Regions from separate parts of the Shewanella sp. 492 genome, predicted to be linked through region 1. Evidence: riboswitches for the same ligand, from Rfam matches in the RefSeq annotation. Region 1 holds a riboswitch; the other holds the start of a gene.
What was found. A riboswitch is a leader RNA that binds a small molecule or an ion and turns the genes downstream of it on or off. The one in region 1 is predicted to bind lysine.
Positions count from the first base shown of each region.

Region 2: it holds a riboswitch for lysine, as region 1 does, so the genes downstream of both, lysC (lysine-sensitive aspartokinase 3) here and AC5YBX_RS06580 (Na+/H+ antiporter NhaC family protein) in region 1, are expected to answer to the same signal.

Region 1 covers NZ_CM181702.1:1,445,761-1,450,229, reverse strand. The annotation lists gene AC5YBX_RS06580 (Na+/H+ antiporter NhaC family protein) at 28-1,596, opposite strand; lysine riboswitch at 1,675-1,891, opposite strand; gene AC5YBX_RS06575 (electron transfer flavoprotein subunit alpha/FixB family protein) at 2,041-2,964, opposite strand; gene AC5YBX_RS06570 (electron transfer flavoprotein subunit beta/FixA family protein) at 2,964-3,713, opposite strand; gene AC5YBX_RS06565 (H-NS histone family protein) at 4,043-4,435, shown strand.
Region 2 covers NZ_CM181702.1:3,309,582-3,314,050, forward strand. The annotation lists gene AC5YBX_RS14595 (succinylglutamate desuccinylase/aspartoacylase family protein) at 1-317, opposite strand, end outside; gene lysC (lysine-sensitive aspartokinase 3) at 314-1,672, opposite strand; lysine riboswitch at 1,804-1,980, opposite strand; gene AC5YBX_RS14605 (DUF3293 domain-containing protein) at 2,102-2,533, opposite strand; gene arcA (two-component system response regulator ArcA) at 3,108-3,827, shown strand; gene AC5YBX_RS14615 (alpha/beta hydrolase) at 4,140-4,469, opposite strand, start outside.

The DNA of each region.
Region 1 (4,469 bases):
CACTGATTTCGCCTTAGCGGCTCATGATTATATCGTTGGTTTAGCAGCTTGATAGCGAAGTACAACCACACTTATCACAAACAGCACACTACTGGCACCTAAGCCTGCAGCCAGCGATTCGGTAAAGCCGAGCACCACATAGCCACCTAAGCTTATCCCTGCCACAATAAGCGCGTAAGGTAGCTGAGTTAATACATGGTCAATGTGATGACAATTAGCGCCTGTTGACGACAAAATAGTGGTATCGGAGATCGGTGAGCAATGATCGCCAAATACCGCACCCGCTAATACTGCAGCCAGCATGGGAAGCATCATATTGGTGTGCGTGCCCATGGCCATATCGGCGGCAATCGGCAACATGATGCCGAACGTGCCCCAGCTAGTCCCCGTTGAAAACGCGGTCAATCCGGCCAGAATAAATAATACCGCAGGCAGTAACGCAAAGGGGATATTACCTGTGGCTAGGCTGGCCATATATTTACCCGTTTCCATCTGACCAATCACACCGGCAATGGTCCAAGCAAACAGTAAGATATAGATAGCAGGTAACATAGAACGTGCACCTACTATCATCCCTTTAAGGATTAATGATTTATCTAAACCTTGACTGAGAACTAACAGCAATGTGGCCACCAAGCCAATGATCGCCCCGAAAAACAGTGATGAAGCCACATCGGTCTTTTCAAAGGCGCCAATTAAGGTAAATGGCAGATTTTCGGCAGTTAACGCATCGGCACCGCTGCTGATCATAAAATAGATAGTGGCGGCAACCAGTACGGTAATGGGTAAAAATAATCCTGAAATTTTCCCCGAATCGGCCTCAGGCAGATCGCTATTGGCTCCAGGTGGTAATCCTTTAGACTCATCATAAAGATGACCTTTTTGGGCGTTAAGCTCATGCTGACGCATCGGGCCAACATCGAGCCCCATAAAGGCGACACACAATAGGAGTAACAGCGCAAAGATAGCGTAGAAGTTCATCGGGATCATCTGAATGAACACGCTTAGATGCCCTGTATCAGCAAAACCATGTGCCGTTAAAATGCCGCCAATCAGCGCAATAATATATGCCCCCCAACTCGACACGGGTGAGATAACACAGATAGGCGCTGCGGTCGAATCCAGCAGGTAGGCCAATTTACTGCGTGAAATGTAATAGCGATCGGTTAACGGCCTTGCCACGCTGCCGACAACTAAGCTATTAAAATAATCGTCAATAAATACCACGCAACCTAAAAACATGGTCAATAGCTTAGCATCACGTTTATTGCGAATATGCTGACGTGCCCAATTGGCAAACGCCTTAGCAGCGCCGCTGACAGTGATCAATGCGGTGATCATCCCCAACAAGATAAGGAACCCAAGCAGATAGACATTCCAACTATTGAGGGCGCCATCGGCCCAAAATAACCCCGTCACCTGCTTAGCGAGATATTGTCCCGTGTCACCGAAGGAATAATCGGTGATAAGCACAGCCCCAAGTAGGATCCCCACCCCAAGCGAAAGTAATACTCGACGAGTAAAAATCGCCAGCAAAATAGCCACCACAGGGGGCAGCAAGGAAAGCGCCGAATCGGCGTAACTCAAAGTCGTCATTGTTTTATATTGTCTTCGTTAAATTACGAATGGAGGGCAACTGAACTGGTGGGATATAGCAAAAGATATTACACCTGTCCTATCAGTAGCGCTCCATAGTGATACCAGTTGTCGGTATACCTTCTTTTTATCATTCCGGATAAAAAGCACTATGGCAGTGCTGCCTCTATTCGATGACAGCCCCAGCAGTGAGCTTTGATGAACTCGACCACTTCGGCATTAAATCCTTTCCTATTCGCTGTACGGCATCACCCTAACGAATACTACTAATATTTAATGCACCTCTACGTCTCAGGACGCCTGACCAATTTCACTATCGGCAGGCGTGACGCACATAGAAACACAAGCGGCTTTAAGGATGCTACCTCAAAGCCGGCCAACGTGATCTATATCACACTAAGTTTTAAATGAACACCAAGATATTCACCAAGTGTTTACAACTTACTAAAGAAGCTCTACTAACTTAGGTACTGCATCAAACAGATCCGCTTCTAAACCATAATCGGCCACTTGGAAAATAGGCGCCTCTGGATCCTTGTTGATGGCCACAATCACCTTAGAGTCTTTCATCCCTGCCAAGTGTTGAATCGCGCCCGAAATACCAACAGCAATGTACAGATCTGGGGCAACAATCTTACCGGTTTGCCCAACTTGCAGATCGTTAGGCACATAGCCCGCATCTACTGCTGCACGAGATGCCCCTAAAGCCCCCCCCAGTTTATCGGCAAGTTGCTCTAACATTGCAAAATTCTCAGCACTGCCCATTGCACGACCGCCCGACACCACAACCGATGCCGCGCCTAAATCTGGGCGCTCTGATTCGGTCAATGTTTGTGAAACAAATTCAACATTACTGGTAAAAACACCACCAAGGGTCTGCTCGGCTGCCGCGCCATCATTACTCACAGCGTCAAATGCACTCACGCGCACCGTCATCACTTTGATGGCATCTACACTCTGCACGGTAGCCATGGCACTGCCTGCATAGATTGGCCGAACAAAGGTATCTTCACTGACAACTTCAACCACTTCAGACAGTTGCGACACATCAAGTAAGGCTGCTACGCGCGGTAAAACATCTTTACCTAAACTCGATGCTGAAGCCAAAATATGTTGATAATCGTTGGCGATAGAGACCACTAGTGCCCCTAAGTTCTCGGCGATACCGTGGGCATAAGCCGCATTGTCTGCCACTAATACACTGCGCACACCGCTCAATTGCTTAGCAGCCTCGACCACTGGTGCACAGTTTTCACCTGCGACTAATAAGTCTACATCGCGACCAATTTGTTGTGCACACGAAACCACTTTAGCCGTGTCTAGTTTTAAACTCGCGTTATCATGTTCTGCTATTACTAGAATCGCCATTAGATCACCTTCGCTTCATTTTTTAGCTTTTCAACCAGCTCCTCAACAGAAGCCACCATCACGCCCGCCTTACGCTGTGCAGGTGGAGTGACTTTTAGTACGGTTTGATGTGACTTTAGCTCAACACCAAGACTCTCGACCGTTATTGTCTCTAGTGGTTTACGTTTCGCTTTCATGATATTGGGTAATTTGGCGTAACGAGGCTCATTTAAACGTAGATCTGTCGTAATGATGGCTGGCAGTGGCATTTTCAGCGATTGTAGTCCGCCGTCAATTTCACGTGTCACCAAGACAGTTTCTCCCTCAACCTTCACCTCAGAAGCAAAAGTCGCTTGTGGCATACCTGCCAATGCTGCCAGCATCTGACCTGTCTGATTGTTATCGCCATCAATAGATTGCTTGCCCAGTAAAATAAGCTGTGCTTGCTCTTGAGTCTGAATCGCATTGAGTAACTTGGCAATCGACAGCGGTTCAAGTGCTTCGTCGGTTTCCACATGCACACCACGATCAGCGCCTAACGCCATAGCGGTGCGCAATTGCTCTTGTGCAGCCTTAGGGCCTATGGTTGCCACGACGATTTCAGTGACAATACCCGCTTCTTTTAACCGAACCGCTTCTTCTACAGCAATTTCACAAAATGGGTTAATCGCCATTTTAAGATTTGCGGTATCGACATTGCTATTGTCAGCATTCACCCTGACTTTCACATTGGCATCGACGACGCGTTTAACTGGCACCAATACTTTCATAAGGCTTCCTTCTTACCATCTTTTTATGTTGAATAAAAAAGTGCATAGCAAAACTATCACAAACTTAAGCCACTTTACGTGCTGTTGACGTTAACGTCAACAAGAACGCAACGAGAAATCTACAAACAGAAAATGACAACAAAACACCAATATAAAAGTGATTACGTTCACTTTTTCATATCAATTTTAATGCAATTTGGCTCTGCATTAATAAAATTACAATATATAGCAAAATAATTATTTAATTCGTTTGATTAAGCGGATATTAGTTTCTATTATTATCAGTGATAAGCCTATTTACAATTATATTTAAGCAGGACACCAATAATATGAGCGAATTTCTAGATATATTGACACACGGCCGTCGTTTTAAAGCTGCGGTAAAAGAGTTATCTGTAGAAGATTTAAAAGATGTCGCTAGCAAACTAGAAAAGATTATTACCGAAAAAGAGAAGCAGGCAGAAGAAGAAAGCGCTGCGATGGCTGAGCGTAATGCCAAAATTGAAGAGATCCGTCTTCAGATGGAAGCCGTCGGTTTATCGGTTGATGATTTAGGCGCTGTTGCGGTTAAAACTGCTCCTAAAAAACGCGCACCACGTCCGCCTAAATATAAAATCGAAGTCGATGGTGAAACCATCACTTGGACTGGACAAGGCCGCACGCCAACCGTATTTAAAAACGAACTAGAAAAAGGCCGCAGCTTAGAAGAGTTTCTGATCTAGTAAGTTGCGATATCGCCAGAATAGATACCTATAT
Region 2 (4,469 bases), 1.9 Mb from region 1:
TGTAAGTATTCGCGATTCCAATTCACCCCGGTTATCGGGTCAAAACGCCCAAGGGTAAACTCACCACTTTTTTGGTTAATCCCCAAAGGATTGGCGAGTGGCACCAAGGTGACACTGCCAAGCAACTCGCAGTTTTCCAGTTGCTGCATTAACTGGTAAATAACTGCATTGCCCTGCACCTCGGCGCCATGCACATTCGCCTGAATATAGACACTCGGCCCACGAATAACGGCTGGCGTAAACTGAAAAATGGGCAACTCGAGATCTTGCCCTGTCGCCAATTCGCCAATTTTCAACGTGCTACGGCTCGGTTTCATCGTTCGCCTTCAAACAGATTTTCATGTAGCGAACGTACCACCTGCGCCGCCTCACTTTCGGCGACCAATACACATAAGTTGTGTGGGCTGGCCCCTTGGCAGATCATGCGCACATTATGTGGCTCTAGCACCTCAAACACTCGGCGGCACACCCCTGGTGTAGAGGCAATTTTATTACCCACTATCGCCACTAAGGCTAAATTATCTTCCACACGCACCCGGCAATGCTGCGACAGTTCTTGTAATAGCGCTTCGCTGAGCAAATGATTGCCAGCCGAATCTGAGCCCGTTTTATCTAAGGTCAGCGATACGTTAACTTCCGATGTTGTGATCAAATCGACACTTATTTTGTGCCTTGCTAGCGTAGCAAAGGTCTCCGCCAAGAAACCTTGCGCATGCAGCATCTGCAAACTGTGTAGATTCAGTAAGGTTTGATCGCGGCGCACGGCCACGGCGCGGTAAATAGGCTCATCACTCACTTGATGACGTATCCAAGTACCGCCACGTTCAGGCGCTTTGCTCGAACCCACAAACACCTGAATTTTTTGCCTTACCGCAGGTAAAATGGTCGCAGGATGTAGCACCTTAGCGCCAAACGTCGCCATTTCAGCAGCTTCATTAAAACTAATTTCAGCGATGGGCTGTGCATTGGGGGCCAAGCGCGGATCGGTAGTGTAAATCCCGGCCACATCGGTCCAAATTTCGACCGCTGATGCCCTAAGCGCCTCGGCCAATAACGCCGCCGAGTAATCGCTACCGCCGCGCCCTAAGGTCGTAGTGGCACCCTGCGCATCGGCACCAATAAAACCTTGAGTCACAATACGCTGCTCGGCCAGCAGCGGGGCTAAATGCGCCGCACATAAGGCTTCAACCTGCTCAATTTGAGGCTCGGCACGGCCAAAATGACTGTCGGTGCGCATCACTTGGCGCACATCAAAGGCTGACGCCACCTCACCTTTTTCACGCAGCACAGCAGCAAATAGCGCCGCAGAACATTGCTCTCCTTGCGCTAACAACTCGTCCATGGTCGCTTTGCAACGTTCACGGCTCAGTGACTCACTTAACATATCAATACGACTGAGCACGCTATCGAGGTGAGCGGCAACCTCAGCTGGACGACCGAGTCGGTCAAGGATTTGATATTGGATTGAGGCAATCTGCTTGAGCAGTTGTTGACGCTGCTCATCATCGAGTTGCGCTTGAGTCAACGCCACCAATAGGTTGGTGACGCCGCTTGAGGCACTCACGACCACAATACGTGTATTAGGATTGGCAATAATGATGTCGGCACAACGACTCATTGCTGGATAATCAGCAACGGATGTACCACCGAATTTAGCGACAACAATCGACATTAGCCCACCTCAACGAGATTGAAGCGGTTACAAGACACGACAAGAATAGATAACATGATAAACCTCCGAACTGACTTCGTTCGAAGAGCCTGGTGCAAAGATTACGCACCCCAAGATGGGAAATAGCGATCACCACCAGAAGCTCTCCACCAAAAAACAGGTGACAATCGACAGGATTCAGCCATATCGACCGATAAACAAACGAAACCAAACACTTGTCTATCTCGGCGTTAATCTCCATCATAAGCAATCGTCAGAGTTTGGCCTCTTCATGCTTACTACCTAGTTAACGCTCCTCTTCTGTATCTCAAGCGTATTGACGCAGTAAGATGGTTGAAAATTAGCAAATACCCGCCTAATAAGTCAACGATATTTATTCAATATGAGTAAATATTATTTCAAGGTCACTGCCACCTTAGTAAAACAAGATTAAGATTGAATATCGGGTAACTCATTGACTAGGCGCACCCGCGCCGAAAAAGCGCCTATGGTCAGCTCGGGATAACTAAGCAGGCAAGGCACCAATTGTAACTGGTCGCCCTCGACAAAATAGATCGCATTTTGGTTAAACTGTGTGCCCAATGCCACCGCTAATGGCTTTTCTATCGGGACAGCCCAGCTTTTTTCCATATGACGGCGATCATAAGAGGCCCCGATGATGGCGCGATAAGGACGCTTAAGTTCGATGATATGTCGCTGTAATTGACTATCTAACAGACGATTTTGAGGCGCTGACAACAGTTCGCCCCTGGGGTTGTACGCCGTAAGAATGGCAAAGGATAAAGCCGGAGAAAACCCTTGGGTCAATAGAAATTGGGTATGCTGATAACTGTGCCAAAAATGGTCATCTATACTACTCATTCGCCGAACATTCCTAAATTAGCGTACGATAATTATAGCTAAATCATCTTATCTGCCTAGAACAAACAGATTATATCTCTGTTAAATTATAATTAATGACCATAAAATCAAAAGATTAGCCATAAAAAATTGATTAACATCAAATCTAAGCGTAAATTTGTTAACATTTCATTTGTTAACAAATGACTAAAACGAGTACAATACGTCGGTTGATTCACTTCCACTCGTCAAGCATGAACAACTTTTGTTACGCCATGTCTAAATCACTGTAATGAAAAGTTGTCAATTTCCTATAGATATGAGCGATTTTGTCGCTTTTAATATTGAAACTTGAAAATTTCAATAGTTAAAGGAACTATTTCCTACTATTGTTAATCGTAGTGGATACAATTAGCGCATCTTTTTCAATAAAGAGATACGCATACTTTACTAATCATGAAGTGCGTTGCGGTTTCAGTCGTTTTAGTGAAAGCACCTACGTGACTCGGTAATTTTCAACACGACAAGTCAGGGCGCAACCCGCACAGCGCGCCTATGGTTAGCACAGATGTAAACAAATATTAGGTAGATAAATATGCAAAATCCGCACATTCTGATCGTAGAAGATGAAGCCGTTACCCGGAACACGCTAAGAAGTATTTTCGAGGCTGAAGGATATGTGGTAACTGAAGCCAATGACGGCGCAGAAATGCATAAAGCAATGCAAGAAAACAAGATCAATCTCGTCGTTATGGATATTAATCTTCCTGGCAAGAATGGTCTTTTGTTGGCTCGTGAACTTCGTGAAATAAACAATATCGGCTTAATCTTCCTAACGGGCCGTGATAACGAAGTTGACAAGATCTTGGGACTTGAAATTGGTGCAGATGATTATATCACTAAGCCATTCAACCCACGTGAGCTAACAATTCGTGCACGTAATTTGTTAACCCGTGTGAATAGCACAGGTGTAGAAACAGAAGAAAAGAGCGCGGTAGAATATTACCGTTTCAACGGCTGGAGCTTAGAAATTAACAGCCGTTCATTGGTTAGCCCACAGGGCGAGTCATACAAGCTTCCACGCAGTGAATTCCGTGCGATGCTTCACTTCGTTGAAAACCCAGGTAAGATCCTGACTCGTGCAGACTTACTGATGAAGATGACCGGCCGTGAGCTTAAGCCACATGACCGTACGGTTGACGTCACGATTCGTCGTATCCGTAAGCACTTTGAGAGCTTACCAGATACGCCAGAAATCATCGCGACAATCCACGGTGAAGGTTATCGCTTCTGTGGTAATTTAGAAGACGCATAAGCCTACGCTTATGTTATTCAATGAAAAAGCCAGTCTCACGACTGGCTTTTTTTGTGCTCGGAACACTTATGCCGCTGTGGGCTAGACTTCGAATCCAGCTCGATATCATTTCAATCCGGCCGAGTGGCTTTTGGATATGCTGATTTGAAGCTAAAACTTCATGGTTATCCATCGCCTGCCCTGCGATATCTGCAGCACATTTTTGGTTAGATCAGCGAAATCTAACTTAGTATTTATAGACGAAAAACAGGGATTATGAGTACGGTTGACCCTGTCCCAATATTTGCGATTAGCGTCATATTGCAGACCAAGTTACTCCGTAACTACGGTTTGCAACCAGTCCTGTAGCTGCTGTAATTCTTGGTTATTAAACATCACTAGACCAGCATGTGTCCTCCTCTGGGAAAAATGTAACTGCAGGTTTGGCGATTGTAAATGGCTAAAGTAACTTGCTGGAGCTATCGAATCTTGCTCTGATGCTATCAATAAAGTGGGTGTATTTGAACGGGTCAATAAAGGGGCTATTGCCGTATCTTGAAGAGTTATATTGCGTTGCTGCAAAACGGTATCTGTGATCTGGCGTAATTGCTGTTCGCCCAATATTCGGTAATACCATGAATATTCCTGTGCGACGTAATTCTT